One region of the Veillonella magna genome, then DNA from elsewhere that is predicted to be linked to it. Evidence: riboswitches for the same ligand, from Rfam matches in the RefSeq annotation. Region 1 holds a riboswitch; each other region holds the start of a gene.

Region 1 (8,007 bases):
CGGTAAGGTAACGGGCATCGTCAGCGAATTGGGCGAAGTATATACGGCAAAGGCGGTTATTTTATGTACCGGTACGTATTTGAAGGGCAAAATTATTACCGGCGATTTATCGTATACCGGCGGACCGAACGGTCAGCGTACGGCGGAAGTATTGTCTGATTCGTTGCGCAAGCACGGCTTAGAATTAATGCGTTTCAAGACGGGAACACCGGCGCGCGTAGATAAGCGAACCTTATCTATGGAGCATATGACGGAACAGCCCGGCGATAGCATGCATCGCTCTTTTTCGTTTATGTCCGAGTGGGTGGATCGCAACGAACAGGTATGTTGGTTGACCTATACAAATGCGAAGACCCATGAAATTATTCGCAACAATTTATTCCGCGCTCCTATGTATACCGGTGCTATCGAAGGAACGGGGCCACGGTATTGCCCGTCTATCGAAGACAAGGTAGTCCGTTTCAGTGATAAATCACGGCACCAATTATTTGTGGAGCCGGAAGGCAATGAAACCAATGAAATGTATGTGCAGGGAATGAGTACCAGCTTGCCTATTGATGTGCAGTATGATTTTTTGCGCACGATTCCGGGGCTTGAAGATGTAGAAATTATGCGCCCTGCCTATGCCATTGAATATGATTGCTTAAATCCGTTACAGTTAACGCCGGCATTGAAGGTAAAGCATATTGAAGGACTGTACTCCGCCGGTCAGGCTAACGGTACGTCCGGGTATGAAGAGGCAGCCGCGCAGGGACTTATGGCCGGTATCAATGCAGCGTTGTTCCTCGAAGGCAAGGCGCCTTTTATTTTGTCGCGGTCGGAAGCGTACATAGGCGTACTCATTGATGATCTCGTTACGAAAGGAACTCGTGAGCCGTATCGCATGATGACCAGTCGCAGTGAATACCGTCTGCTTCTTCGTCAAGATAATGCGGATATGCGTCTTACCGAAAAAGGCTATGCCATAGGTCTTGTTACAGAAGAGCGCTACCAGCGATTCTTGGCTAAGAAGGCACGTATTGAAGAAGGAACGGCACGCCTTAAAGAAACGCAGGTTAACCCGACGAAGGAAATGCAGGCTCGCCTGGAAGCGATGGGAACGGCACCGATAAAAACAGGCATGACAGCTTATGATTTAGTGAAGCGCAATGAGCTTACCTACGGAATGGTGGCCGATGCGTTTAATTTGCCTCGGTATGCGCCGGACGTAGAAGAGGAAATTGATATTTCCATTACCTACGAAGGTTACATTAAAAAACAAATGGAGCAAGTAGAAAAGGTTCGTAAGCTGGAAGAAAAAATTATTCCTGCACATTGGGACTACGAAGCGATGAAGGGAATTTCCTTGGAAGCGCGACAGAAGTTAGCACAGATTCGCCCTCATTCCATCGGCCAAGCCAGTCGTATTTCAGGTGTATCGCCGGCGGATATTTCCGTATTGCTGGTGCAGTTGGAACAATATCGAAGGGATGAAGCTAAGCAGCAGTAACCGGTGATGAAACAATAAGGCAGTCGGTGGATTAGGCGCATCTTTGACGAGGATATGAGAGGATGGCCGTGAGGCCGCAGACGGATGAGGATGGCCGAACACCGGCGACGATAATGATACGATAGAAGCAGTGAGGAGATAACTATGGACTTTACCGCTGATGTGACAGCACAAATGAAAGCTTTCGGTATTACGCTGACGGAGGAACAAGCCGTTGCCTTTACTACGTACTACGAACGCCTTGTTGAAACGAATCAATATATGAATTTAACAGCTATCACCGAACCGCATGAGGTGGCGGTAAAGCACATGGTGGATTCCCTATCCTGCTACGATAAGGTGGTATTTATACCGGAAAGTAAGGTGCTGGATCTGGGAACCGGTGCCGGCTTTCCGGGTATTCCGTTAGCGATTTACGATTCCCGGTTACACATTACCTTGTTTGATTCTCTTCGGAAGAGGCTCCGCTTTTTGGAGGATGTAGCAGTGGAATTGGGATTATCCAATGTGACGACGTTACATGGTCGTGCCGAAGATATGGCGCATCGTATCGAGCATCGGGATATGTATGATATAGTAACCAGTCGGGCCGTGGCACGCCTTAATGTGTTGGCTGAATGGGCGCTTCCTTATGTGCGAAACGGCGGCTATTTAATTGCTCTTAAAGGAGCGGCCTATGAAGAGGAAATTAAGGAAGCCGAACGGGCGCTGTCGGTATTGGGCGGCACTGTAGCGGAGGTGCGTCCGGTGACATTACCGACCTTGGCGGATAAGCGCGCTGTTATTTATATTAAGAAGACCGGCATGACGCCGAAAAAATATCCACGCAAGCCAAAGGAGATAAAAGAAAGACCTTTGCGGTAAGCTGTGAAAAAGGAGAAGGTATGAAAGCGGTTGTATTATCCAGTGGAGGCGTTGATTCTACGACCTGTATATCGGTTGCTATCGATAAATGGGGACGGGAAAACGTATCCACGGTATCTGTATATTATGGGCAAAAGCACGATAAGGAGCTGCGGTGTGCAAAGCGCATCGCAGCTTATTATGATGTGCCTCATTATGAATTGGATTTAGCGGCAGTGTTGCAATATTCCAATTGTTCACTGTTGCAATCGTCTACGGACGAAATTGTACATAAAAGCTATGCGCAGCAGATTGAAGAAAACGGTGAAGGCATGGTATCTACCTATGTGCCGTTTCGCAATGGGCTGATGCTCAGTGCGGTAGCCAGTTTGGCCATGAGTATTTACGAAAATGAAGACGTGGCGATTTATTTGGGCGCTCATGCCGATGATGCGGCGGGGAATGCCTACGCCGATTGTAGCGAAGCATTTATTGCGGCTATGACAAAGGCAATCTCGCTGGGTACGTATGACAAGGTGCATGTGGAAGCTCCCTTTGCATCTATGAATAAGGCACAGCTGGTAGGTGTTGGCCTAACACTTCACACGCCCTACGAATTGACGTGGAGCTGTTACGAAGGCGGCGACGAGCCTTGCGGTACGTGCGGTACGTGCATTGATAGAGCAGCGGCTTTTGTGGCTAACGGCGTAGCAGACCCGGCATTGGTAAAAAAATAAATGGCATTGTACCATACATGGTACGGCAACGAATGTTAGGTAGTTTTCATACGTGTATTGATGCGTATGCGGTTTGAATACAGAGAGGGTGGGGAATGGTATTGTAGGAGAAAGGGGTGTGGACTATGTATTATTATGTACAAGGTTTTTTATTAGGCTTAGCATCGATGGCGCCAATCGGCATGCAAAATATTTTTTTGATTAACACAGCGTTAACGCAGCGTATATATCGTATTGTACAAATAGTACTTATTGTTACCGCCTTTGATCTTTCCTTATCACTGTCGGCGTTTTTTGGTATCGGTTGGTTATTAGACGCGGTTCCGTGGGCAAAGCTGATTCTTTTATTGGGCGGAGGTGCGCTGGTCGTTGTTATGGGCGTGGCTTTACTCCGTGCGCGAGGACAATTGGAAGGCGCCGATGTAGATATTCCTTTAACAAAAGTAATCGCTATGGCGGGTCTTGTTACCTGGTGCAATCCGCAGGCTATCTTGGATACAAGTATGATGCTCGGAGCGGTGCGCGCCTCCATAGGGCCGGCGGAAGCTGATTATTTTGTAGGCGGTTTTGCTACGGCCACCATCGTATGGTTTGTAGGATTAGCCTCTATTGTGCGCAGTGTTGCATCGTATATTAACAGCACGGTATTGACCTGTGTCAATCGGTTATGCGGCACTTTTATTGTCGTGTACGGGGCCTATTTATTGTGGAAAGGAATCGAGCTGCTTTAACAGGATATGTAGTCGGTTACTACAACTATGTACTGACAAATACGTACTGAGAGTACGCCGTTAATTTATAAAGGGGCGGTGTCGCAACGTACTTTCGAGTTAGCCGTAGAATACCATCGGGTGATAGGATAGTAGTAGGTGATTGAATGTAGCATATAATGACAAAGGAGGCAACGCGCTATGCAGATACTTTTTTTAGGTGATAGCTTGACCAGAGGCTACGATGTGCCGTACGGGCAAGGTTGGGTAGAATTGCTAGAGAAAAAATTATATCCGCACACCTGTTATAATGCCGGCGTGGATGGTGCCAGCCTACAGGCGATTACACTTTTGTGGGAGCGATATCGCACGCAGTCTTCTTTTGGAGCGGTATGGGTAATGGGTGGAACCAATGACATTTTACAAGGACGAACCGCTGATGATTGTTTGCGAAAACTAAAATCATTGATTGAGATGATACAAACTGATACGAAGAAGCGGATACCGATTATTGTTGGCTTGCCCTTACCGATAGAAGGGGGACTCGATGAGGAAGAGAAAGTTATGGATGACTATGCGACTAAACTGGAAGCATATTGTCGAGAGCAAGATCTTCCGTATGTTGATTTTTATGGACCACTCAAAGAAGCACTCCGGCAAGGCAAAGGAATTTTTGCCGGTGATGTACATCCTAATGCGCGAGGCTATGCAATGATGTATGAGATAGCTCGCCCCGTCATGGAGTTTGTGTTGGCACATAATAAAAGGCATTTAGCGACTACGTAATAGAGAATACATTTGATAAGGGTGCGATGGCATTCATAAAGTTCGAAAGATGACTGATTAAATCGAAAAATTTAAATATTTTTTTGCATTTGGGTATTGAAATCCTTCGATATGGGTGTTATAATGTAACCACAACAGGGAAGTGAGAATGAGTTACAAACTTAAATCTCAACATCTTGTTACTCTTTATCCCGGAGTGATGGAGATGGCTACCTGTTAAAACCTCTAAATACCTATACCTAATCGTGAGTACAATTGTTGTACGAACACGCGGAGCCGCATCCTCCCTAAGTGCGGCTCCGTTTTTTTTGAAATAAATTTCTTGACATTCTTCATCATTCAAGGTATCCTTATTGCTAACGATATACATCGACTGTAAATTTCATATGACCTTATCAAGAGAGACCGAGGGAATTGGCCCAATGACGTCCGGCAACCGGCAAGGCACGGTGCTACATCCAACAGTCTTACTGACAGATAAGGAATCAGCCCCTATCTGTGTGGATAGGGGCTTTTATTTTGTCAACAATAGGTAGTTAAGCGTAGTGACGGTTAATGGCAATGTGTATGTGTTGGCAGAGTAACTGTGATAGGTATGATTGAAGTAAATGGTATTCGGTGTAATCGCAATAAGAATTTGGTAAAGAAGAGAGATTGGGAATAGAGGAGTAGGTATGGCAATTTTTAATGGACGCTTACCGGTGATAGAAGAAAAAGAAGTACGACGGTATGCCGGCTTACAACGAGCTGAGGATTTTCCCGAACAGTATGTGAAGGAGGCTTGTTTGGAAGTACAGCTGGAGGCAGTACCGCGCGGGATATATCGTGAGTATGCATATGATGCGGCTACCGGTACGATTCAATCGGATCCGCCGCTCGTGGTTGAAGGTAGCAGTATTCGTAAGCATTTGGCTTCGTCAGTGCGAGTCGCCGTGATGGGGGTGACCATTGGAGACGGTGTGGAGCGGCGCAGTGCAGCACTATTTAAAGAAGGTAATTATACGGTAGGTCTTTTGGTTGATGCGGCAGCAACGACTGCCGTAGAGCAGGTGGCAGATCAAATTAATGATTTGATTGTAAAAGCGGCGGCTGCCGGTGGCTATACGACAACATGGCGGTTTAGCCCCGGATATGGAAATTGGCCACTGGATGTACAACCGGCGTTAGCTGCGATTATCGGAGCGGAAGAAATAGGTCTTACCGTTACCGATACGTGCATGTTGTTTCCCCGTAAATCAGTGACAGCTATCATTGGTTATATGCCTGGCGGTGCTACATTACAAACAAAGCGAGGATGCACTTCATGTGGTCAACGGGACTGTCCGTCGCGGAAGAAACCGTAATGAAATATATTGAAATAGTGTATATGGTGCAGTATTGATGAGGACTTGATGATAGGCGCGTGCATTGTTTTGGTAACGCGGTGTAGGTATAGTGTGAATAACCGGTAATAAGAAAGTATTCACATGTGAATATAGAAAAGAGGTAAGCAATGTTTATTTTTGACGGTGCTATGGGTACCATGTTACAACAGGCAGGACTGAAAGAGGGGGCCTGTCCGGAATTAATGAGTGTGGATAGACCGGAAATTGTAGAAGCTATCCACAGTGAATATTTGGCAAGCGGCAGTGATATTGTGACGACAAATACGTTCGGTGCTTGTCGATTAAAGCTGGCCGATTATGGTTTGGCACATCGAGTTAAGGAAATTAATCATGCTGCCGTGGCAGCAGCAAAGCGGGCCATCGCTAATATAAAGCCGACGGCGCAGGTAGCCGGTTCTATGGGACCGACAGGAACGTTTATTGCTCCGTTAGGGCAAATGACATTTGATGATATTTATGAAACCTACCGTGAACAGGCGGATGCTTTAATTGAAGCCGGTGTGGATTATATTCTTATAGAAACTATTATAGATATTCAAGAAATGCGCGCCGCCTTATTAGCAGCGCGTGATGCGAGAGAGGCAGCAGGTGCTGATGACAGGGTAAAAATTATTTGCCAATTCTCCTTTAGTGAAGACGGGAGAACGATTACCGGTACTACACCGGAAGCAGCGGCCATTTTAATGGAAGCGATGGGGGCTGATGTAGTGGGGATTAATTGTTCTCTCGGACCGGAGAAATTAATTCCTTTGTTGCAGAAAATGGCAACGGTAACCAATCTGCCTCTTAGCGTACAGCCTAATGCGGGGATGCCGGTATTGGTAAATAAGAAAACTATCTTCCCTTTATCGCCGGAAGATATGGCATCTTACGTAGGTGATTTAATTGAAGCCGGCGCATCGTATATAGGGGCTTGTTGTGGTAGTACGCCGGATCATATTCGCGCTATTGCCGAGGCGGCGATAGCCCATGGGCCGTCTAGTAGAACAGAGGTGGAACCGTTTACGGTATTTACCAGTCGTACTCAGGTTGTTCGTGTAGGTCACAAGGAAGCACCTATTATTATTGGTGAACGCATTAATCCTACGGGACGCAAGGTATTGGCAAAGGAAATTAAAGACGGAAATTTTGCAATGGTAAAGCGCGATGCATTAGCGCAAGTCGCGGCCGGTGCACATGTGTTGGATGTAAACATGGGCGTACCCGGTATTGATCAAGCCGAAGCGATGCAGCATGCCATTAGCGAATTGACCATGCTCGTCGATGTGCCATTATCTATTGATACTCTTGATGCCAAGGCATTAGAAGCTGGCTTGAAAGCGTATCCGGGACGACCGCTGATTAATTCGGTAAATGCGGAACCGGAACAACTCGCAGCAGTATTGCCGTTGGCTAAACGATATGGAGCAGCTCTTTTATGCTTACCGTTGGGAAAAGGTGATTTACCGGCAACGGCGGAAGCTCGGATAGAATTGATTAAAGAAATTACTTTGGAAGCGTATCGGTATGGTTTGCGTCCGCAGGATTTATTATTGGATCCGTTAGTATTGACTTTGGCCAGCGGTCCGGACAGTGCTAAGGAAACGCTGCAGACACTGCGATTATATAAAGAAATTTTTGGCTTTCCAACGGTGATGGGCTTGTCGAATATTTCATTTGGTTTGCCGCAACGGCCCTATTTAAATGCACAATTTTTAACGATGGCATTGTCCGCAGGCTTGACGGCACCAATTTTAAATCCTTTGAATGAAACAGTAAAAAAAGCATTTGTAGCAGGTCGTACTTTATTGGGATTTGATACAGCGGCGGCAGAGTTTATCCGCCTGTACGGTCAGGAAGCGGAAGACGTTATCGGCGGAAGCGGGAAAAAAGATTCCAGTACAACGAGGGCTAATACTATAACAGATGGACAGACTGTTAATCAAAAAGAAAGGGCACTTACGGACATAACGGAAGCGACACCAGAAGTTATGCTGGAAGCTATTTGCGGTGCTGTAGAACGAGGCGAAAAAGAGTATGTCATTGAATTGGTAACGCAGGCTTTGACAAAGAAAATA
Region 2 (8,007 bases), on a different contig from region 1:
AGTTAACCGTCGCAAAAAAGAAAATGGATAATTACCTTGATGCCATTGCCTCCGGAGTAAGCGCCGAAGGATTGAAAGATCGCATTGCGGCAGTAGACAAGGAAATTAGTGGTATAGAAAGCCGGCTATCTGAGTTACAACTAACCAGTAGAGGATTCAATGTAACGAAAGAACACATCATGTTCTTCCTAGAAAAAATAATAGCAGGCGACCTCAGAACCGAGAGCGCCCGCCGCAAAATCATTGATGCCTTTATCCGGGAAATTGTTATTTACGATGATAAAATCGAAATCTCCTATAATTACAAAAGCGAACTCCCTACACTCCCCAACGTAGAGGAAGTAGAAAGTTCGCGAATAAGCAGTGTGGTGGACCACCAGGGGTTCGAACCCTGGACACCCTGATTAAGAGTCAGGTGCTCTGCCAGCTGAGCTAGTGGTCCTCATGACATCGACTATTATATACGGAAATGCCCTGTCTTGTAAAGACCTAATTTAAACTTTTTCAAATTCTCTTTAATAGTACCGCTTTTTTCGCTTCAAACTCCTCTTCGGTTAGAATATGAAGATCATAGAGCTCCTTTAATTTTTTTAACTCTTCATATACGTCTTCCCCATCAGCCACTGATGCAGCAGACGTTAATGACGCTGAGTGTACCGTTGCCGATTCGCCTTGCTGCCCATCTATCTCAGTTGCTGCATTTGCTTTTGGTGCGATTTCTTCTGCACTGGGCAACCGTGCGTCTATCCAAGTTTTCGCATTGTCACAAACACCGCGACGCAACACATCCGTTGTAAACAAAGTCCCCTCATTCCCTTGTATGAGAAGCACTCCGTGCGTATTACTTACTGCCTTATATTCTACCGTTCGTACATCTCGATTTTGAAACGAACCGCGCATACCATACCGCCCTTGATATTCAATAGTGCCGGTAGAGGGCGTAAAAATTAATGTTATCCCGTCAATGCGACTTCCCGGTGAATATGTTTCTGCATTAGCTGCCTTTGATGATTTAAAAAAGTCAAAGAATCCCATACATACCTCCTAGCCTATATCCGCATATGCATTGCTTCCGCAAACTACGTCTATCTTACCGCTTCCAACGGCTCATCGTTTTCCCGATTTTAATTGCTTTACAACGACTTTCCCTCTTGTTACTTTTCTTAATTATATCATATTCTTTTTTAGATGTTGTAACTCTCTCTCATTTGCCTCTTTACAAACCTTAACTTTCACGATATACTACTGTCCATAGGAGAACAACATATTTTTTATCGAGAGCGATGGAGGGACTGGCCCTATGAAATCCGGCAACCATTCGATGGTGCTAATTCCTGCGGTGTAGACCGAGAGATAAACTTGTACATACAACGATGACTCGGCACACGCAGTCATCGCTTTTTTTATGAGAAAGAAGGAGGATTCCCATGAAAAAATTATTTGCTTTAGCCGCCACGGTTGTACTTGGTGGGGCCCTATTATTATCCGGTTGTGGCAGCGACAAAACCGCATCAGCCGGTGGCGATCAGAAACAAGTAACCTTAACTATCGGAGCATCTCCGGTGCCCCATGCTGAAATTTTAGAGCAAGTAAAACCAATTCTTGCTAAAGAAGGCATCAACTTAAAAGTAATTGAATTTACTGATTATGTAAAACCGAATATGGCTCTTAACGATAAAGAGCTGGATGCCAACTTCTTCCAGCATGTACCGTACATGGAAAAATTTGCCAAAGAACACAATGAAAACTTAGCATCTGCCGGTTCCGTTCATGTCGAACCGATGGGCGTATACTCGTCTAAGATCAAAGATTTGAAAGAGTTGCCGGACGGTGCTAAAGTAGCCATTCCTAATGATCCTACTAACGGTGGTCGCGCACTTCTTCTCTTGCAAAAAGCCGGCCTCATTTCCTTAAAGGATCCCAAAAATATTACGGCTACTAAAGAAGATGTAGTAGACAACAAGAAAAATCTTCAGTTTGTAGAATTAGAAGCTGCACAATTGCCGCGTAGTCTTGATGATGTAACGGTTGCTGTTATCAACACCAACTTTGCATTGGAAGCCAACCTTAATCCGTTGAAAGATGCACTTGCCTTGGAAGATAAAGATTCCCCGTACGCTAATATCGTAGCTGTACGCAGCGGTGACCAAGATCGTCCGGAAATTAAAAAATTAATGGCTGCACTCCAGTCTCCGGAAGTAAAGAAATTCATCGAAGACAAATACAAAGGTGCTATTTTACCGGCCTTCTAAGGTCTTACCGGTAAATTCACACGTAAAATAAAAAGAAGCTGTAATGAAACGAGTGAAACATCTCATTTCGTTACAGCTTCTTCTTTTTATTGCTTATTCTGTTTTATATCCTTTGCCGTAAATGAAAGGGGCAACAACTCTTCCGCCGTGTATGTTGCTACACGTCCCTCCATATTTGCTAAGATAATATACGGAATTGCAAATTCACTGATTACCTGTCGACAAGCTCCGCACGGTGCACACACATCCGGCGTATCCGCAATAACCGCCAATGCCTTGAAACGTGTATGCCCATCGGCTACAGACTTGTAGATAGCTGTCCGTTCCGCACAATTTGTAAGACCAAACGATGCATTTTCAATATTACAGCCGCCATAAATCGCACCCGATTCCGTCAACACCGCCGCACCTACGGGAAAGTGTGAATACGGTACATATGCTTGTTCGCGTGACATTCTTGCCTGCCGCAGCAATTCATCGCTATCTATCTCTTTTGATAACCCGTCAGCTACTTGTCCTTCCCTTATATCTTGCCCTCGATCAAATCGTTCAACGCCATCTTTCGTAACACGTGCCAAAATCAATGGCGCCCGTTGTACAGGTGTATCGCCGATAGTTACCGCCGCCGCGTACCGCTTGCACGCATCCACTAATCCTTCCTTAGAATCCGAAGTCAGCTTCGCCAGCGCTTCACCGGCCTGAACAGCATCGCCTATCTTTTTCAAGACATATATGCCCGCCCGATAGTTAATGGTATCTCCCTTGTTAAGTCGACCGGCACCAAGATGAACAGCGGAAAGACCGATTGCTTCCGCATCCATGTGTGTCACATACCCATTGCTAGATGCGTACACATATGCTTCATGCGCAGTTGTTACCGCTTCCTTTGTTTCGACGGCGAACACATCGCCCCCTTGCGCTTCTATCATGGCCGCCAATTTTTCTAACCCGCTACCATCGCTCAGTGCATTTTTCACCTTAACTTGACACTCTTCATAGCTTCCTTTGCCGCATAGATAGAGCATATTCGCTGCGATCAGCAATGCTTCTTCCGTTAAATCGGCCGGTCCCTTACCTCGCAATGTGGCAATGACCTCGCGCATTTCATTTGCGTTACCTACCGCCTGTCCCAACGGGCAATCCATATCTGTCAATAACGCTACGGTACGACGTCCGTTAGCTTCACCAATATGTACCATTAAACGTGCCAAAGCCAAGCCATCATCAACGGTTTTCATAAATGCGCCGCTTCCGACCTTAACATCCAACAGAATGGCATCACTACCGGAAGCCAGCTTTTTACTCATCACCGAGGATGCAATGAGAGGCATACTGTCTACCGTTCCGATAACATCACGCAACGCATATAATTTTTTATCCGCCGGTGCCAGCGTATCGGATTGACCCACAATACTAACACCTATGGTATTTACAATACGAAAGAATTCATCTTGCGCCAACGCAATGCGTACGTGAGGAATAGATTCCATCTTATCAATGGTGCCTCCTGTATGCCCAAGACCGCGACCGGACATTTTAGCCACCTTGCCACCGCAGGCTGCCACCAACGGGCCAACAATAAAAGTCGTCTTATCACCGACACCGCCGGTGCTATGTTTATCGACTTTAATACCATCAATCGCCGACAAATCAACCATCGTTCCCGACTCGGCCATAGCCTTGGTAAGAGCCGCCGTTTCTTCATCTGTCATTCCCTGAAAGTAGATAGCCATCAGCATAGCGCTCATCTGATATTCCTCAATTTCGCCGGCTACGTATGCGTGTATCATGTAGCAAATTTCCTCTGCTGACAACGCCTCCCCGTCACGTTTTTTTATCAGTAAATCATACATATGCATTATTATCACCTCTACTAACCACAGGTACGTACTATGCCTGTCTTAAAAGAAAGACATCTGCTCGCCCACATCCTTGGCCTGCTGTTGTGCTCGTTTTTCTTCCGTCACAAAGCTTTCACGCTCCAACTTAATAGCATGCAACAATGCTTCCATAGAATCTACGCCTCGCTCCTTGGCCGCTGCAACGGCTACCTTGGCACAAGTTTCCGCATCATCCAGTGCGTAATGATGTTTAAAGGTTACTCCCAAGAAAGCTGCCAATGTATTCAATTTATGATTTTCCAAATCAGGCCATACGCGTCGCGAGATTTTAACCGTACAAGTATAATCCAGCTCCGGCCATTCCAGTCCGTATTCATCAAGCATTGCCCGCATAACACCGATATCAAACTTGGCATTGTGTGCAATAATCAATTTATCTTTTAAATGATTTTCATAAATTGCCGGCCACAGCTTGTCAAAGGTAGGCTTATCCGCTACATCCTTTGGTAAAATGCCATGTATGTCAATACATTCCGGATCAAACTGCATCGTCGGCGGCTTAATCAAGCTATATCCACGTTTTATAATCTCACCATCCTCCACAGTCACTACCGCTAACGAGCAAGCACTGTTTGGCAATTTGTTGGCTGTTTCAAAATCTATTGCTACAAAGTTTAACATATATATTCCTTTCTATTCTACGATATGCTATCCCACCACACTCATTCATGATAGCGATGAAAAAACCTCCCATCTCATCACCATCATATCACCTCTACATCCTTGTCAGTATTATATCATACCTCCCTCTTTTGTATATTGACTTTACAAAGATTTTATGCAAAAATTGTAAGGATATAAATATAGAGAGAGCCTAATAGGAGGATATGCTATGGCAGATGACAGACTCATAGTGGCCCTCGATGTATCGACAATGGAACAAATGAAAAACATTGTAGATACATTAGGGGATGCGGTTAGTTTTTACAAAGTAGGCATGGAACTTTTCTACGCCGCCGGCGAAGACACCGTTGCTTATTTACGGGATTGCGGCAAGTCCGTGTTTCTTGATTTAAAACTCCACGATATTCCCAATACCGTGGCGCAAGGAGTTAAATCATTAACACGTCTGGGGGCCAACCTCATCACTATTCACGGACAAGGCGGTGCAGTGATGCTTAAAGCAGCTGCCGATGCTGCGCGCGAAGCTGCCGAAGAACTCGGTGTGGAACGTCCGAAGCTGTTAGCTATTACCGTATTAACCAGCTTTGACGATACAACTTGGTCCGGAATCGGCGGTCAACTTCCCATTGCCGATCAAGTGCGTAGACTGGCTCTCTTAGCGAAAGATGCCGGCGTCGATGGCGTCGTAGCCTCTCCGCTGGAAGCAAAATTAATTCGTGAAGCCTGCGGCGATGACTTTCTCATCGTCACTCCCGGCATACGTCCCGCCTTTGCTGCGGCCAATGATCAGAAGCGTATCGCTACGCCAAGCAGTGCGCTTAGAGACGGAGCTTCTCGTCTCGTAATCGGACGACCGATTACCAAAGCGGATAACCCCCGTGAAGCCGTTCGCATGATTCTTGAGGAAATGGAGGCTGTTAAACCATGATGACAGAACAGGAAGTAAAACAATTATTAATCGATACGAAAGCTATTTTAGAAGGTCACTTTCTTTTGACCTCCGGCTTGCACAGCCCTATGTACGTAGAAAAGTTTAACGTGCTCCAGCATCCGACATATACGGAAACGTTGTGCAAGGAATTGGCTCGTCGCTTTGCCGACCAAAATGTAGAACTCGTTATCGGACCTATGACCGGGGGTATTCTCTTGGCTCACGAAGTCGGTAAAGCCTTAGGTACCCGCGCTATCTTTACGGAACGTGAAAAAGGTGTCATGACATTGCGTCGCGGGTTCCGCATCGAACCGGGCACTCGCGTTCTTATCGTCGAAGATATTGTAACCACCGGCGGTTCCGTTCGCGAAGTAGTTGATGTTGTCAACCAAAGCGGTGGCGATATCGTAGGCGTTGGTCTTCTCGTCGACCGCAGTGGCGGAACGGCAGACTTCGGTATTCCCAACGATAAAGTAGAAGCCTTGCTTCACCTGACCGTACCTACCTATCATCCGGAAGATTGCCCGCTTTGTAAAGAAGGCAAACCAATGACTGAACGCGGAAGCAAACATATTAAATAAAAAAGAGTAAAAAAGAATATGAAGTAAAAGAAGGATATGAACTCAGAAACGCGAGCTACGCAGCGTTTCTTCCGTTCATATCCTTCTTTTTTGGAAAACAGCTGTCATGTACGGCTTGTACTCTAACGCTAGTACTCAAGTCGCCCTCTTCATAGCATCTTCTCCGTTCGTATCTTTTTTGCAAACGGTTGTCGTGTACAGCTTGTTATTCTAGCACTTGTCTTACAATTTCACCGCATAGTATCCGACCAAATCTTTTTACCCTGACAGCTGCCACAAGGGAACAAGCTAGCGACGACTAACGGTAAGCTTATTTTCACTTTGCAACATATATAAATCATCGTACACCGGCTCTACTGCCCATGTACCGTCACGGCGAATGGCTCCCCATTTGCCGTTTTTCTTTATCGCTGCATAATCACCGTGGAAGCTTCCCACATCATCAATCGCTTTATCGTCCAAGGAAAGTAATACCTTTCCATTTTCATCGATTAATTTATACTCATGTTCATCGCCACCCAGTGCCGTATCTTTGTAAACCCAAGCTACGCCGTTGATATATGGACCAAACTCAGCTTTTTTCGACAAAGTAAATACTTCATGACGTGACGGCTCTAGCGCATATACTCGCTTATCTGTAGCCGTAGTCGCTACGAAACGATCCGTATCCCATAAATTTATTTTTTCATACAAGAACGGCAACACATCCGAACCATCCATATAATTTTTTATGCCCCGCTTTTCCGTATTCGTATCCTTTAATACAAAATACGGTTTAGCAAACGTAATTTCTTCCATTTCGTAATCACCGAAAGGCATGAGCATATTCCCCTTGCGATCGATGGTCCCCAACTGACGATCATCGTTGATAACAACCGTGCCAAATGGCATCATCGGATATACATACTCCCATTGTTTCTTAGTAATCCAATGCCCTTCCCGATCGATATAACCACGTTTAATATTATCACGGCTCACAACAAAGCCATTGAAATAATCATCCGAGTACCGGCCTACACCAATATAAATATGATGTCCGTCACTTCCGCCAAACACATTACCAATCATAATACCGGCCACGGCACCTAATAAATTAAAACCCGATGTACGACGCTGAATTTCTGCCAGTCCATCGTGGTACGGAGAGAAAAAGTCACCATCTACCGCAAACAATTCTTTACCTTGCCCATCAATAGCCACCTTGTCGCCATGACTGTTTTTGACAAAAGCAATACCCTCACTAAAGCCGGTATATACTTCCTTCAATGTAGGCTCAATGGCAACAGTGCCATCTTCTCTTTTAAACCCGTAGCGCTTCTTATCATTTTTAAACACCACATAACTGTCTGAAGGATTTACGCCTTCGCCCACAGCCGGTTCATCATGGCTCAAACGAATAGGCGCTAACGATACAGCAATAGCGTCCTTTCCCTTTTGCGAAAAAATAATATCGCCATCAACAGACTGTGCCACCGTCTTATATGTAGGTGCTACTAGCTGTCGTCCCCGTTCATCTACAAGACCCCAACCGTTTTTTGTCTTTACCACCATCATAGCCTTTTCACTGTTGGTTGCCTTTATATCTCCGGTATCCTTCGCGGTCTTATTGCCGATATCCTTTGCAGTCTTATTGCCGGTATCCTTTGCAATCTTATCGCCGGTATCCTTTGCCACCTTGTCACCAACCACTGCCTCTATCGTGCTGTCATGTCCATCAA
Region 3 (8,007 bases), on a different contig from region 1:
CAATTCTTCCTTTTTTATAGCTTGTGTAAGCAAACGTTCTAAGTCGTGACCGGCGGTATGAATGGATCCGGTAGCAGTTATATCCGTTTCTATCGCATGAGAGAGTGAGTCGTAAACAGTTTGTGATGCGGACTCATCGGTTGTGAGATAGGATAGGGGGATAGGTGATGCAATTTTTTTGCCTGAAGTCAATGTGCATTCATAGAGTACGTTGGCAGTAGCTAACTCACATCTCAGTGAGTATAATGCTGTAGCTAATTGATCGATTGAATCTTCGGACAAGTTTTCCCAGATATCCTTTTCATTTATTTTGGCACGGTAGCATACTTCGCGCAGTAATACGGGACCAAAACCATTGAAGAGTTTTCGTATTGTTTTGCCGACTGTATCATCCGGAAATGAATGTAACATACCTTTAATTTCTTTTTCGGAAAAATCAAAGATGCTTGTTCGCTCCGCGTTGGGAGGTAACTCATAAGGTTGCTTGGGTGAGACGGTACGTTCACGGTTCATAACCGGTGATACATGGATGAGTGACTCTAATACCACACCGTCTTGGACGAAGATACAGTTGGAGTATTTTCCCATAAGTTCTACGTAAATGTGGGTGGCAACGAGTGTACCGTCTAAGGCTAATTTATCAGCCGTAATGTGGATGATACGATCACCATTTACTTGTTCGATGGATGTAAGACGAGCGCCTTCTATGTGTTTACGCAGAAACATACAAAGTGAGGTCGGCTCTTTAGGAATATCTGTTAAGTGATTGGCCATATATATGCTCGGTTTGGCACCGACGGTTATGATTAAATTACGATTGCCGTTATGCGTGTTTAAGCGAAACAGCAATGTTGTCTTATCTATCTGTAAGAGGCGTTGAATTTGACTGTTCACGATATGAGCTGCCAATTCTCTGACCAATACGGATAAAGTCAATCCGTCTAAATTCATTTTATCCTCTCCTTTCATACTAGCTAGTATATCATATTTATACCTTTTTTTAGGTGGTTATTAGTGTTAGAATAAATATTGATATTAAATGACCTATATGAGAGGATACGATAATGAATAGTATGACTGGCTTTGGCAGTGGCCGCGCTGCTAATGAACAATTGGATGTTACCATAGAGATGAAATCGGTAAATTCTCGGTATTGCGATATCATATGCAAGGTTCCTCGCTTATTTACCGCTGTAGAGGATGAGATACGGCGGATGGTGAAGGGATCATTGGCTCGAGGTAAGATAGAAGTAAGCATTTCTTGTAAATCGGGGACAAAGGGACGGACTTTGACGGTGGACAGCGCATTAGTGCAAGAAGTTCGTCGTGCGTTGGTGCGGGAAGGTTTTTATGGATCCGAACAAGAAGTGCCCTTGTCGGCTGTTACGGCTGTTAGCAATGAATGTTTTTCCGTGGAAGAGGTGGATATAACACCGGATACGATTGCTATGTTGGCGATGAAGGCTGCAGAGGAAGCGATAACAAATCTGCTAAAAATGAGGGCTAAGGAAGGTGAAGCGTTGCGCCTGGATATTGAAGCGCGGCTACAGACGCTGGAAAATATTGTTGAGGCTATCGATTGTCATAAAACTGATGTGCTAACGGCGTATGAAGAACGATTGCGCCGACGACTGGATGACATGTTATCTGCACTCGGCAAGACCGTTGATGAGGATAGAATACTGCAGGAAGTAGCCATTATGGCGGATAAAACAGATATTTCAGAAGAAATTGTACGATTCGGGTCTCATGTGGTACAATTAAGAAACACCCTCAATGATACGGAACCGATAGGCCGTAAATTGGATTTCCTCATTCAGGAAATGAATCGAGAAGTGAATACGATGGGCTCCAAGGGGGCGGACCTGTCGATTACGGATAGAGTAGTAGCATTGAAATGTGAACTTGAGAAGATACGAGAGCAGATACAAAATATCGAGTAAGTCCCAAAGATAAGGAGTTGGAGTATGGGTACGAAACTGCTAAATATCGGTTTTGGTAATATGGTGTCCGCTTCACGGTTGGTGGCTATTATCAGTCCTGACTCGGCACCGATTAAAAGAATGATACAGGATGCACGGGATAAAAGCATTCTTATTGATGCTACATACGGTCGTAAAACGCGAGCTGTTTTAGTAATGGACAGCGGACAAATTGTATTGTCTGCTATTCAACCGGAAACAGTGGCTCATCGTGTAGTGCAGCATACGGAAGAAACAGTGGAGGGATGATAGGCAAATGACGGAGAAGGGAATTTTAATCGTGCTTTCCGGTCCGTCCGGAGCGGGTAAAGGCACAATTTGTGCGGCGCTTCGCAAGGAGATGCCGAATCTGGTGTACTCTGTGTCAATGACAACACGGGCGCCACGTGTGGGAGAAGAGGAAGGTATTAGCTACTTTTTCCGCACTAAAGAAGAATTTAAAGAACTCATCGCAGAGGATGCGTTCCTGGAATATGCTCAGGTATATGATAACTACTATGGGACACCGAAGAGTCATGTTATGAAGTTGCTCGAGGAAGGTAAAAGTGTTATCCTAGAGATTGATATCCAAGGTGCAATGCAGGTAAAAGATCGTTTCAGCGATGCTGTGTTTATCTATATTGTTCCGCCTTCCTTGGATATTTTGTCGAATCGGTTGCGCGATCGTGGCACCGATGCGACGGATGTGATTAACAAGCGATTGTCAAAGGCTAGTTCTGAATTAGCGTTAGCGCATCGTTACGACTATATTGTAGTAAATGATGTATTAGAGGATGCTGTGGAAAAAGTGGCCTCTATTTTACGCGCAGAAACGTGTAAGATAAAACGCAATAAAGAAAAGATTCAGGATATTTACAAAAATTATACGAATGACTAACCGTGTAGGTAATTTATGGAAGAGGTGTTGCAGTTATGATGGTAAAACCGCTATTAAAAGATTTGGAAAAACATGTGGATAGTAAATATACGTTAGTTACATTGGCCGCTAAACGCGCACGGGAATTAACCGATGGCGATCCGGCTCTGGTGAATGATGTAGATTCCGATAAACCGGTTTCTGTAGCGTTACATGAAATCGCAGAAAATAAAATCGGGTTTGCCCGCATTAAGGATGGCATTAAATAAGAACGTTATAAATACCGGTATCATACCGGTATTTTCTATAGGAGCAGAGGCGATGAAGAACAAGCATATTATTGTAGGGGTATCGGGAGGAATTGCAGCCTATAAAGCTGTGGAAGTGGTAAGTCGTTTGCGTAAGTTAGGGGCGGAAGTAAAGGTAGTGATGACGGAAAATGCTACTAAATTTGTTTCTCCTATGACCTTCGGCGAGATTAGTGGGCATCCGGTAGCTGTAAAGATGTTTGAAGATGTTCATGATTGGAATGTCGAACACATTGCGTTGGCTACATGGGCAGATGCTTATGTGGTGGCTCCGGCAACAGCTAATGTAATCGGTAAAATCGCCTCCGGTATTGCGGACGATATGTTAACTACGCAAATTATGGCTACACAGGCACCGGTCTTTCTTTGTCCGGCTATGAATACAAATATGTATTTGAATCCAATTACGCAACGCAATATGAACACATTGCGTCAATTGGGGTACCATATATTAGAAGCTGCCAGCGGATCGTTGGCTTGCGGAACCAGTGGTATTGGTCGATTACCGGAACCGGTGGATATTGTGAAATGGTTACAATTTCATCTTATGAAAACAGATTTGTTAAAAGGAAAAACTGTGGTTGTAACAGCCGGTGGCACACAGGAAGCTATTGATCCGGTACGATTCATTAGTAATAAATCCAGCGGAAAAATGGGATATGCTATTGCCGAACAGGCTGCGTTAGCCGGTGCGCGTACAATCTTGGTATCGGCGCCGACTCATCTTGAGGTTCCGTATGGTGTGCAGTTTGTGCCTGTTCAGTCGGCGTGTGATATGCAGCAACAGGTAGAAGCAGTATATGAAGAGTGTGATGCGGTTATTATGGCAGCCGCAGTGGCGGATTTCCGCGTGGCTGAGGCAGCAGAGCAAAAGATAAAAAAGATGGAGCATATGTCTTTGGATTTGGTAAAAAATCCGGATATCTTAAAGGGGCTGGGAGAGAAGAAAACGCATCAAAAGCTTATTGGTTTTGCAGCAGAAACTAATGACGTTATCGAATACGGCCGTGCAAAAGTGCGTAATAAAAACTTAGATATGCTTGTAGCCAATGATGTAAGTAAGGAAAATGCTGGCTTTAATGTGGATACTAATGAAGTTACATTTATTTATCCTGGTGAGCAGATTACTAATCTGCCACTTATGAGTAAGCAAGATGTGGCAAAGCGAATTATTGCAGCCGTAGCTGAATTATAGTAAAAAGATATATTACATTGTGGCCTTGGCAGAATCATACTTTTGTAGTATAATATGCGAGGTAACAAAAGTTACTACAGTTAAATTAGAAATGATATGACTCATCAAGAGTAGTGGAGGGAAAGGCCCAATGAAGCTACAGCAACCATTCTGTGAAGAAAAGGTGCTAATTCCGACGGTAACAGCCGAAAGATGGGGTTTAGGTTCCTCATCTTATTGATGAGGAATTTTTTTATTGGAGGTAAGATGAATGGCTGAAAAACACGTATTTTTCACGTCCGAATCCGTTACGGAAGGTCATCCTGATAAAATCGCTGACCAGATTTCCGATGCGGTATTGGATGCTATTTTAGCTAAAGATCCGACTGCGCATGTTGCTTGCGAAACGTTGGTAACAACCGGACAGGTACATGTAGTAGGTGAAATTTCTACAAATTGCTATGTGGACATTAATCATATTGTTCGTGAAACAATCCGTGAAATTGGATATACTCGCGCTAAATTTGGATTTGACTGCGATACTTGCGGCGTTAATGTAGCTATTGACGAACAATCCGCCGATATTGCCATGGGTGTTGATGAAGCTTTGGAAACCCGCCAAGGCGGTCAGGATAAGTTTGATAAAATTGGTGCCGGCGACCAAGGTATGATGTTCGGTTATGCAACTAATGAAACCGAAGAATTCATGCCGATGCCGATTGCGTTGGCTCATCGTTTATCTCGTCAGTTGACGAAGGTGCGCAAAGATGGAACTCTTAATTATCTTCGTCCGGATGGTAAAACGCAGGTAACTGTTGAATATGTTGACGGTGTACCGAAGCGCATTGAAACAATCGTAATTTCTACGCAGCATGGTCCGGAAGTAACGCGTGAACAGATTGAAGCAGATTTGAAGAAGTATGTAATTGCCCCGGTATTGCCGGAAGGCTTTGTTGATGAAAATACGAAATTCTTTATTAACCCAACGGGACGTTTTGTTATTGGCGGACCGCAGGGGGATGCAGGATTAACAGGTCGTAAGATTATTGTTGATACCTATGGTGGTATGGCTCGTCACGGTGGCGGTGCTTTCTCCGGTAAGGATCCTACAAAGGTTGACCGTAGTGCTGCTTATGCGGCTCGTTATGTGGCAAAGAATATCGTTGCTGCCGGTTTGGCAGATAAATGTGAAATTCAGATTGCCTATGCTATTGGTGTAGCACAGCCGGTTTCCATCATGGTAGAAACGTTTGGTACCGGTAAAATTTCCGAAGAACGCATTGGAGAATTGGTGCGTAAACATTTTGACCTTCGCCCGGCAGGGATTATCGAAATGCTCAACTTGCTTCGCCCGATTTATCGTCAGACGGCGGCATACGGTCACTTCGGTCGTACCGATATCGATCTTCCTTGGGAAGAAACTGACAAAGCGGATATCCTTCGTCAGGAAGCAGGACTTTAATTGGATAGCTTGAGGATTGATTCATAAACCTTAAGTGAAGATGTAATAATGGATGCTTTTACCTTCTTGTAATATAGAGAATGGTGAGGCATCCATTTTTCAATTACTAACGGAAATGGTATAATCAAAAGAAGTGACTAAGGAGGTGCTACGGTGCGATTAGCAGAAGTTATTGTCAATAGACCGGCTAAACAGTTGAACAAGCCCTTTACTTATGAAGTGCCGGATGCACTTGGCGTGATACCCGTTGGGACGCGCGTTGCCATACCATTGGGGCGCGGTAAAGAAGAGGGGATTATTGTTGGTTATGCGCCGGAAACAGTGGCTCTTAATTTTACGGTTAAGCCTATTCTCTCCGTACTCGATAAAACACCTTGGTTTACACCGGAGATGCTGGCTACCGCAAAAAGGCTCAGCCATCATTATCTTTGCTCCTATCCTGATGCACTTCGCTTATTTACCATTGATAAAAAAGAATTAAAAAGCTATGAGCGGCCTAAGGTCGCTTGGTTATATCCCGAGTCATTTCTTACCGTGGAATCTATACCGGCTCGAAAAAAGAGACAACGTGAAGCAGTGGCATATTTGTTGTCCGTTGGCGGAGCTTCCTATGATATGCTTAAAGAGCAAGGATTCTCATTAGCTATCATTAAACAAGTATCGGAGCTTAGTGGGGTACGTCGTGAAGAAAAATACCGACACACGCATACGGATTACGATGCTCGAGAAATACCGGATATACCGTTAACAAATGCACAAGTAAAGGTATATGCGCCGATTCATGATGCGATTATTCATCGGAGATTTAGTCCATTTTTGCTTCACGGGGTAACAGGCAGCGGTAAGACACAGGTATATATAAAGGCAGCGGCAGCCTGTGTGGCGGAAAATCGTATAGCCGTTATTTTAGTGCCGGAAATCATGCTGACGGATCAAATTGTTACTCGTTTTGTAGAAGCTTTCGGTGACGAAGTAGTTGTTTTTCATAGCAAGCTGACAATTAGCGAGCGCTATAATAATTGGGAGCGATTACGTCGTAAGGATAGTCATATCATCATCGGCGCACGTTCAGCGGTATTTGCACCGACTGATGATATCGGCCTTATCGTAGTTGATGAAGAACACGATGGATCATATAAGCAAGAAGACATGGTTAGATATCATGCGCGGCAGGTTGCTTTATGGCGCGCAGAAAGCAACAGCTGTCCTGTTATTTTAGGATCGGCCACGCCGTCGGTAGATTCATATTATAAGGCTAAGAAGGGAATCTACACGTTGTTGGAGTTGCCGGAACGTATTCATCATCAGCCGTTGCCAACAGTGTTGTTAGTGGATATGAAAGAAGAATTACTTCATGGAAACTACTCTGTATTTTCCGATGCTATGACGGATCTCATTCAACGCACATTAGAAAAAAAGGAACAGATGATTATGCTCCTTAATCGGCGGGGGTACAGCACTTTTGTTATGTGTCGCGAGTGCGGTGAACCGGTGAACTGTCCGCATTGCGATGTATCGTTGGTATATCATAGGGCAAATGAAGCCTTACGATGTCATTATTGTGAATACCATGAACGGGTACCTGAGGTGTGTCCTAAATGTGGTAGCAGGAAAATTAAATTTTTTGGCTCCGGCACGCAGCGAGTGGAGGAGGAATTGGCAAAACAATTTCCCCGGGCACGCATTGCAAGGCTGGATCAGGATGTAGCAGCGAAAAAAGGACGTGGCGAAGATGTGCTACACGGTTTTGCTGCCGGTGAGTATGATATTTTATTAGGCACTCAAATGGTAGCTAAAGGTCACGACTTTGAAGGTGTTACGGCTGTTGGCATTTTGACAGCGGATTCTGTATTGAATATACCGCTTTATACGGCGGCTGAAAGAACATTTGATTTATTGACGCAAGCAGCGGGACGAGCCGGTCGCGGAAAATCGGAAGGGCATGTGGTAATTCAAACTTACAATCCACTGCATTATGCTATAATAAAGAGTAAGACCCACGACTACAAAGGGTTTTATAAGGAAGAAATCGAGGCGCGCAAAGCGTTGGGGTATCCACCGTGTGGCGAGATGATTCATTTCCGTATGCAGCATGAAAAAAAAGATAAAGCAATGCAGATAGCAACGGCTATTGTAGAAGAGCTCAGTAAAGCGTTTGACGATGATGTTGAAGTACTGGGACCATACGAAGAAGGTGTTAATCGAGTACGCAATCTGTATCGCAT
Region 4 (8,007 bases), on a different contig from region 1:
CAAGCCAAAGAGGCTCAGGTGGGACAGTTCTGTAATGTGCGCGTCACGGATGGAACAGCGCCGCTCTTGCGGCGTCCCATCAGTTACGCCGGTTTTGACAGCGAAAAGGGAACCATAACTCTTCTCTATCGCGTGGTCGGTCGTGGTACGGAATTGATGACACGCCTCGAAAAAGATGATACATTGGATTGTCTCGGACCTTTGGGAAGTCGCTTTGAAACATCGCGGCACATGCTTTTAGTCGGTGGCGGCGTAGGGATTGCGCCTATGCTGTGCATCGCATCAAAGTTAAAGGACGGCGAAGAAGCGCAGGTACTCCTGGGCTTCCGTAGTAAGAGCGAATCCTTTTGGGCCGACTTGTTCAAGCCGTATCCGGTGAAGGTGCATATCACTACGGATGACGGAAGTCTTGGAACGAAAGGGTTTCCTACGGCGCTTATGCCGACCCTGGCAGCAGACAATGACTTTTCGGCGGTATTGACCTGTGGGCCGACGCCGATGATGAAAGGGGTAGCTGCCGAAGCGGCTACTCTTGGCATTCCGTGCCAAGTATCCTTGGAAGAACGGATGGGCTGCGGTACCGGCGGTTGTCTCGGCTGTGGCTGTGACGGTGCCGGCGGTAAGCGGTATAAGGTATGTCAGGACGGGCCGGTCTTCCCGGCAGAGGAGGTGTTCTTCTAATGGTAACACCGGATAAAGATATGAATAATACAAGCAAAGCCTATCCGAAGCTGGCCGTAGAATTTTGTGGTATTCCGATGAAAAATCCTATCGTAGCCGCATCCGGGACCTTTGGCTTTGGCTTAGAATATGCAGGCTATCTTGATCTCAGTCACGATGTAGGGGCCATCTCCGTAAAGGGGCTGACACCGGAACCGCGTCACGGTAATAAAGGGACGCGCATTGCGGAAACCGCGTCAGGTGTACTTAACTGTATCGGTCTTGAAAATCCCGGAGCGGAAACCTTCGTACGGGATACATTGCCGGTACTTAAAACGTATGATGTACCGATTTTGGCTAATATTTCCTCCGCTGATGTGGACGGCTATGGCTATATGGCGGAAACGCTGTCCGTAGATGGTATTGCCGGTTTTGAAGTTAATATTAGCTGTCCGAACGTAAAAAACGGTGGTATGGCTTTTGGCGTACAGGCGGAAAGTGCTGCCGAAGTGTGCCGCATGGTAAAGGCGCACACGGATTTGCCGGTGATTATGAAGCTGTCACCTAATGTAACGAACATTGTAGAAATTGCGAAAGCGGTGGAAGATGCCGGTGCAGACGGCATTAGCATGATTAATACATTGCTGGGGATGGCTATCGATGTCCGTACACGCCGACCGATATTAGGTAATTTGTACGGTGGCTTATCCGGTCCGGCAGTAAAACCGGTGGCACTGCGTTTAGTGCATCAAGTAGCACAGGCCGTATCGATTCCGATTATGGGGATGGGTGGCATTATGACAGGTACGGATGCCGTCGAATTTATGCTGGCCGGTGCGGATATCGTATCGGTAGGTACCGCAACAATGGTTGACCCTACAGCGATTGCTCGGATTGCCAAAGAAATGAATGATTACGCAGAAGCGGAGAAGCTGACACATATCAGCGACATCGTTGGCGGATTGCGTATATAAAATATAAAAGAAAGAGACTATCAGAGGCGAAAGCTTGGTCTATGGAAGAGGGTTCTTAAAAATAAAGCGATGCTCATATATCTTAAAGGTCATGTCTTGCGAATGACACCCTTGCGATATATGGGCATCGCTTTTTCTTTTGGACTTTTTTTATTCGGCGCGCTGTAAATGCATCATAAGGTACGCCAATACTTCACCTTCGCTTTTTGCCGATAGGCTCTGGTTCAAAGCGTGATAGGATGACGTCATTTCAGAAAGCTGATCGGCAGTTTTGTCATACACAAAAAGAGAAATAGAGGCATTGATTTCGGTGTAGAGCTCGCCGTTGCCATAGCGATCCATACGAGGACGAATCGTGCGGAAGGTCCAATTTTTGATAGCCGGCATAACAACGATGTCAGCGTCGTTGTCGTTAGCTAATTTTGCTAAGGTTACTTGTGTCGGATACAGGTTCGTATTTGTTTCTCGTGTGCCGTATGCCGGATAGGGGAAGAGTGCTTTGGTGCGTGTTACAAAATCGGTAAGGATCGTTTTATCGAGACCTAATTGACGATTGGAATTAGGTATGGCGATAAGAACACGCTGCGTACTTACCGGATCTTGAGCAGCTGAGGTTGCATTGCCGTTAGTTGTTTCATTAGTCACAGCAGCCGTAGTGTCCGTAGTCGCTGCAGTTCCCGTAGCGTCCGGTGTGGCAGCCGTAGCTTCGTTGGTTGCCACCGGTTGTGATGCTGTGTCAGCAGCTACCACCGGAGTGACTACTGTTATGAGTGCAGCGGCGCAAAGCGCAGCAGAAAATTCTTTCAACATATATATACCCTCCTTGTAAGCAAGAACTCTATACTAGAACTCTATACTATTAGTATATCATTATATGAGTGAATGGTAAAAGCGTAGCTACAGTTATTGACGGCATACTAAGTGGGTAGCGTATAATAATGACTGCGGTGCGGTAACGAATTATACCGTGCAATACAATGAAGTGCTAGTTGTGAGGAGTGTATATGGCGATTAAGTTATCAGAACATTTTACATACGGAAAATTGGTTCGGTATGTCATACCATCCATTTGGATGATGATTATCATGTCTATCTATTATGTAGTGGACGGTTACTTTGTTTCAAACTATGTGGGAAAGATTGCTTTTGCTGCGGTAAATGTATTGACACCGGCGATTGTCATTCCTTCGTCGGTAGCCTTTATGCTTTCCGCCGGCGGAGCAGCCGTTGTGGCAACAACCATGGGAGAGGGGCGCAGGGATGATGCCAATCGGTATTTCTCCATGCTCCTTTATGTGGTGATTGGTTTCGGAGCGGTGATGACGCTGCTCAGCGAATGGATCTTGCCGTACTTTTTACATTTTATGGAAGCCGATGGTGATCTGTTTACAGCCGGTATGGAATACGGATGGATTTGTCTGCTCGGCTTAATTCCTTTCATGTTGCAGGTTATGCTGCAAGCATTGTGGTCAACGGCAGAAAAGCCGCAATATGGGTTATACATGACGGTCGCTGCCGGAGTGACCAATCTGGTGCTGGATTATGTGTTTATCGTTCTATGGGGATGGGGAATTACCGGGGCAGCCGTAGCCAGCGTGCTCAGCCAAGTCTTGGGCGGTCTGTTGCCGCTGGTATATTTTTATTTGCCCAACAGCAGTGCCTTGCGATTAGTGACGACTGCTATAGAGTGGCCGATTATTATGAAAGCAGCCACTAACGGGTTTTCGGAAATGTTAACCAGTATTTCCGCCTCTATTTTGGGCATTCTGTATAACCTGCAGCTGATGAGTTACATCGGGGCGGACGGTGTGGCCGCCTATGGTGTGATGCTCTATGCGAACGGAACCTTTGAAAGTATTTACTTTGGTTACGGCATGGGAGCTTCGGCGATTATCAGCTATCACTTTGGAGCGCGGAATACATCGGAGCTTCACAATGTACTGATGAAAAGCTTGGTTCTCGTCGGCGGTGGCAGCTTGGTGATGACCGCTATTGCGTATACCGGTGCCGGTTGGCTTACCTATTATTTTGTAGGTTACGATGCAGCCTTGTGGCAGATGACGAAGGAGGCCTTTCGGATTTATTGTCTTTCCTTTATCTTGGCCGGTATGAATGGATTTGCATCGGCTTTCTTTACGGCACTTAACAACGGTCGGATTTCGGCGGTGATTTCCATGAGTCGCATACTCATCTTCCAAGTCGGATCTGTATTGGTATTACCAATGCTTATCGGGATGGACGGCATTTGGTGGTCCGTAGTTATTGCCGAGGTAGCTACCTTCTTCGTAGCGGCGTGGTATGGGAAAGCAAATCGATTACGTTACGGCTATTAATAGGGCAAACGCCCCCGTACATAGTGTGACGGATACTTGACGTGTATCTGCCACTGCTATGACGAGGGCGTTTTTATAGTATATATCATGACCTGTGCAGAACAAAATCATCGCTTACGGTCCACCGTTACTCTTATTGAATCAACGGATACTCTATGATGAAATCGGTTTAGTGAACGATGGCATAGTAAATCACATATACCCAGCCGAGAATCCCGTGGAAAATAGCCCAAGGAATTGAATGCCAGTTGGCATAGCTAATGACTAATGCCAAGGCAGTACCGAAGGAAATCCCATTTTTTACAATGCTGTTCATACTACTACCTCCTATACAGATGATGTACTTAGTTTTATCTTTCATTTATATATTTCGACAGACGGAGATGAAAGTCCTTTTATTTAAGGACGTGTTAGGGATGGTAATAGCATTTAATGGAAGTCCAAAAGCAAAAGGCAATACATATCATGCAATTCGCATGGTAGCGGATGAAGCAGTTTTGTGAGTCACATCATACAAGACGGCTGTTAGTAAAAAAGTCCCGACCTAATTTAGGCGGGACTTTTTTAGTTACTGACCGATAGGTGTTGGCTATCTAGTAATAGTTATTAGCAATATATTTTATGTATTATAATTCTCCTTCGGCGATAGCATCAAGCACGTCTCGCGAAGGAATAAAGAAGAGGGCACCGGTAACGGGCGTGCTGTAATCCAAAAGTTTATCGTTTTGCGTAAACATGTTGGTCAGCATTTGTTTAGTTACATCCCAGTAGCGGGCGTAGCCGATGAAGTAGGTACCGGTTTCATTCTGTCCGGGACTAGAGAACGGCACGTTCATGCGCACAATTTTATGTTCTTTACCATCGCGATTATCTTGGGCGATGATGTTGTGAGCATGTGGATCTTTTTCGTCATCGTCCAGTTCGATGTCGCTGAACTTGCGGCGACCGATGACTTTCTCTTGCATGTCCGTCGGTAAGGATTTCCACGCATCCATATCGTGGATATATTTTTGCGCGAACGCATAAGAGCCGCCGGCAAAGTTGGGATCTTCATCGCCGATGATACCCCATTCGGCTGCTTCATCACCTACCGGATTTTCGGTGCCATCAATGAAACCGATAATAGCCCGGCCTTCAAAATAGCGGAAACCATGTGTTTCGTCGACTACATTGGTTACAGGGCGAAGAAAATCCATAATCTGGTCGCACACTTCGTATACGACAGCTTCGTCGGTAGCGCGAAGATGGAGGAACAAGTCCGCCGGGGTAGATACGGCCGTGTGGCGATCGCCTTTAATTTCTTGGAAGGTTTCTAATTCTTTTGGCTTCTTGGCACCGGGGAAGAGATACTCCCATGCATCATTACTGAAGCCAAAGGCGATTTTTAAATTTGCATGTTCTGCGCGAATGTTCATGGAACGCTGAATCGCCTGAATGCGATCGGCCATATCGGCGATAACCTCTTTTTCCGCCGGCTGGTCCTTACGATGTAATTTGAGCATTAGAAAAATCACGCTGCTCCCTGCGTCTTTGTACACGTCTTGTGAATTATGCAATGCCACTCCCATTGCTAATCCCTCCTTTTCTGTTATCGTTTCTTTGTTTTACTATTAGATAGATGAATTGAGTTTTGTTATCAATATATCCTATAAGTTAATTATAATACGGGATAAAGGGAAGTCAAGGGAGTAACGAGTGTAAGTAAATATTTTTGTAGAATATAAATTTATGTATGGTGTATATTATATAGAGGAGAGTGATTCGCAAAAATAAAAAGATACCAACCGCGCCCCATCCTTCCCTTACGGCAAAACAATTTGACAAAATTTTTCAAATACAGTATCATGTAGAAACAGTGATACATCGTTGTATTACCAACTACATACAGATCATCAAGAGCAGTGGAGGGAATGGCCCTGTGAAGCTGCGGCAACCTGCCTGAGTCGGGCAAGGTGCCAATTCCAGTAGGCTTTGACCTAGCAGATGATGGCTATCAGACGTTATCTGCGAGGATAACGCTTTTTTTATATCTGTCGTTGGACGGCAGTACCCCTTTGTAATTTGGTGGACAATACTTGTATTGGAATGCAAGGTAGGTAAGGTATCCTACGTTCTCTAAGTGCTAATACCTTATATGTATTGAGGCATAAGGGAATATGAGAAGCGTGTTATTGTAGCCGTTGGAATAGGAGCACAGGGGGCACTGGTTGGCTAACCAAGGTGATTTGCCAAGTAGAGAGAAAAGAGACCGAATGTATAAGGTAGCACAGGACTACCGGTAAAGGAGAGATGACAATGAGTACAGCTATTGAAAAAGGACCGTTCCGTTATGATATTGTAGGCAGCTTTTTGCGTACGCCGGAAATTAAAGAAGCCCGTCAGGCTTTTGAAGCCGGTACACTCGATAAAGCCGGCCTTCGCAAGGTAGAAAACGAAGAAATTGCTAAGTTGGTCGATAAAGAATTGGCCGTAGGCCTCAAGGCTGTTACGGATGGTGAATATCGTCGTAGCTTCTGGCATCTTGATTTCCTTGAAAATCTCAAGGGGATTACTCATGTAAAGGCCGATGCATGGTCGGTAAAATTTAAATCTCATCAGCCGAAGGCGGTAACCATCGAGATTACCGATACGATCGATTTCGAAGATCATCCGTTTGTGGAGGATTTCAAAGAGTTCAATGCTATCGTGAATAACCGCGCCGTAGCTAAAATGACAATTCCTTCACCGTCCATGTTACATTTGATTTGTTGTGTGCGAAACGAACATTTTACATTGCCGGCTTGCTACAACAGCGAAGATGAAATTTTTGAAGATATTGCCAAGGCATATAAAAAAGCATTACATGCATTCTATGACGCAGGCTGCCGTTATTTACAGCTAGATGACACGTCATGGGGCGAATTCTGTGATACGGAAAAACGTAAGGCCTATGCAGCACGCGGCATTGATGTAGATAAAGTAGGTCAGAAGTACGTGGAAGTAATCAATAAAGTATTGGAAGATAAGCCGGCTGATTTGACGGTGACCATGCATATTTGTCGCGGTAATTTCCGCTCTACTTGGTTCTCCTCCGGCGGCTATGATCCAATCGCGCCGATTCTCTTTGCTCATTGCAAGGTAGACGGTTTCTTCCTCGAATACGATTCCGACCGTGCCGGTGGCTTCACGCCGTTACGTCATATTAAAGACCAGAAGGTCGTATTAGGTTTGGTTACTTCTAAGTTTGCAGATCTTGAAAAAGAAGAAGATATTATTGAAAGAATTAACGAAGCAACGCTGTATGTTCCTAAAGAACAGCTTTGTATCAGCCCACAGTGCGGCTTTGCTTCCACCGAAGAGGGCAATGCAATTACCGATGAAGATCAGTGGAAAAAACTGAGTCTTCTCAAATCCATTGCGGAAAAAGTTTGGTAAAGAGAAGCGCTTTTAGTTACGCGTTTCCGTTAACAGTTCCAATTTGTGCGGGGTTCCTGTTCCTGGGCATATCCTACGGGCTCTATGCAACGGGACAGGGACTTCCTGCGTTTTTGCCGGTTTTGATGAGTGCTACCATCTTTGCAGGGTCCATGGAATTCGTAACGGTGGCGTTGCTGACAGCGCCATTCGATCCGTTAGGTGCATTCCTACTGACCCTATTGGTGAATGCACGTCATATTTTTTACGGCTTATCCATGGTAACGGCCTATCGCGGTACAGGGTGGAAGAAGATTCCCCTCATTTACGGTATGTGCGATGAAAGCTTTGCCATCAATGCAACGACAAAGATCCCCGATACGATAGATAAAGGCTGGTTTTATCTGCATGTGACATGGCTCAATTATTTGTATTGGGTTGGCGGTGTTGCGTTAGGCAGCTTTGGCGGCAAGCTGATTACGATTAGCCTGAAAGGTATTGAGTTTGTATTGACGGCATTGTTCGCCGTATTGTTCTTGGAGCTGCTGCTCACGGCGGGGAAGCGCCTGTATTGCTATTTAGGCTTTGGCATTACGGCGGCTTGGCTGCTCGCGGTCGGACCGGAACGATTTATGATTCCCGCCATG

Evidence for each region. A riboswitch is a leader RNA that binds a small molecule or an ion and turns the genes downstream of it on or off. The one in region 1 is predicted to bind S-adenosylmethionine.
Region 2: another riboswitch for S-adenosylmethionine. It lies ahead of Q5873_RS08125 (MetQ/NlpA family ABC transporter substrate-binding protein); the one in region 1 lies ahead of Q5873_RS04335 (methionine synthase).
Region 3: another riboswitch for S-adenosylmethionine. It lies ahead of metK (methionine adenosyltransferase); the one in region 1 lies ahead of Q5873_RS04335 (methionine synthase).
Region 4: another riboswitch for S-adenosylmethionine. It lies ahead of Q5873_RS00795 (5-methyltetrahydropteroyltriglutamate--homocysteine S-methyltransferase); the one in region 1 lies ahead of Q5873_RS04335 (methionine synthase).

Annotation. Positions count from the first base shown of each region.
Region 1 is NZ_CAUGKU010000005.1:103,502-111,508, reverse strand. Features, by position in the region: gene mnmG (tRNA uridine-5-carboxymethylaminomethyl(34) synthesis enzyme MnmG) at 1-1,489, shown strand, start outside; gene rsmG (16S rRNA (guanine(527)-N(7))-methyltransferase RsmG) at 1,634-2,353, shown strand; gene queC (7-cyano-7-deazaguanine synthase QueC) at 2,374-3,069, shown strand; gene Q5873_RS04345 (LysE/ArgO family amino acid transporter) at 3,195-3,800, shown strand; gene Q5873_RS04340 (SGNH/GDSL hydrolase family protein) at 3,981-4,565, shown strand; SAM riboswitch class I at 4,955-5,049, shown strand; gene Q5873_RS04335 (methionine synthase) at 5,240-5,908, shown strand; gene Q5873_RS04330 (homocysteine S-methyltransferase family protein) at 6,058-8,007, shown strand, end outside.
Region 2 is NZ_CAUGKU010000013.1:35,663-43,669, forward strand. Features, by position in the region: gene Q5873_RS09695 (recombinase family protein) at 1-404, shown strand, start outside; tRNA gene Q5873_RS08115 (tRNA-Lys) at 367-442, opposite strand; gene Q5873_RS08120 (SHOCT domain-containing protein) at 505-1,035, opposite strand; SAM riboswitch class I at 1,269-1,360, shown strand; gene Q5873_RS08125 (MetQ/NlpA family ABC transporter substrate-binding protein) at 1,428-2,252, shown strand; gene Q5873_RS08130 (cytidine deaminase) at 2,339-2,740, opposite strand; partial or broken gene Q5873_RS08135 (thymidine phosphorylase) at 2,828-4,111, opposite strand; gene Q5873_RS08140 (3'-5' exonuclease) at 4,154-4,774, opposite strand; gene pyrF (orotidine-5'-phosphate decarboxylase) at 4,986-5,705, shown strand; gene pyrE (orotate phosphoribosyltransferase) at 5,702-6,289, shown strand; gene Q5873_RS08155 (WG repeat-containing protein) at 6,578-8,007, opposite strand, start outside.
Region 3 is NZ_CAUGKU010000004.1:86,938-94,944, forward strand. Features, by position in the region: gene Q5873_RS03690 (Rqc2 family fibronectin-binding protein) at 1-951, opposite strand, end outside; gene Q5873_RS03695 (YicC/YloC family endoribonuclease) at 1,065-1,943, shown strand; gene remA (extracellular matrix/biofilm regulator RemA) at 1,968-2,231, shown strand; gene gmk (guanylate kinase) at 2,239-2,859, shown strand; gene rpoZ (DNA-directed RNA polymerase subunit omega) at 2,895-3,107, shown strand; gene coaBC (bifunctional phosphopantothenoylcysteine decarboxylase/phosphopantothenate--cysteine ligase CoaBC) at 3,160-4,341, shown strand; SAM riboswitch class I at 4,440-4,540, shown strand; gene metK (methionine adenosyltransferase) at 4,592-5,782, shown strand; gene priA (replication restart helicase PriA) at 5,936-8,007, shown strand, end outside.
Region 4 is NZ_CAUGKU010000001.1:179,955-187,961, reverse strand. Features, by position in the region: gene Q5873_RS00825 (dihydroorotate dehydrogenase electron transfer subunit) at 1-681, shown strand, start outside; gene Q5873_RS00820 (dihydroorotate dehydrogenase) at 681-1,634, shown strand; gene Q5873_RS00815 (hypothetical protein) at 1,785-2,444, opposite strand; gene Q5873_RS00810 (MATE family efflux transporter) at 2,639-3,967, shown strand; gene Q5873_RS00805 (hypothetical protein) at 4,137-4,283, opposite strand; gene Q5873_RS00800 (Dyp-type peroxidase) at 4,594-5,535, opposite strand; SAM riboswitch class I at 5,854-5,957, shown strand; gene Q5873_RS00795 (5-methyltetrahydropteroyltriglutamate--homocysteine S-methyltransferase) at 6,263-7,381, shown strand; gene Q5873_RS00790 (AzlC family ABC transporter permease) at 7,333-8,007, shown strand, end outside.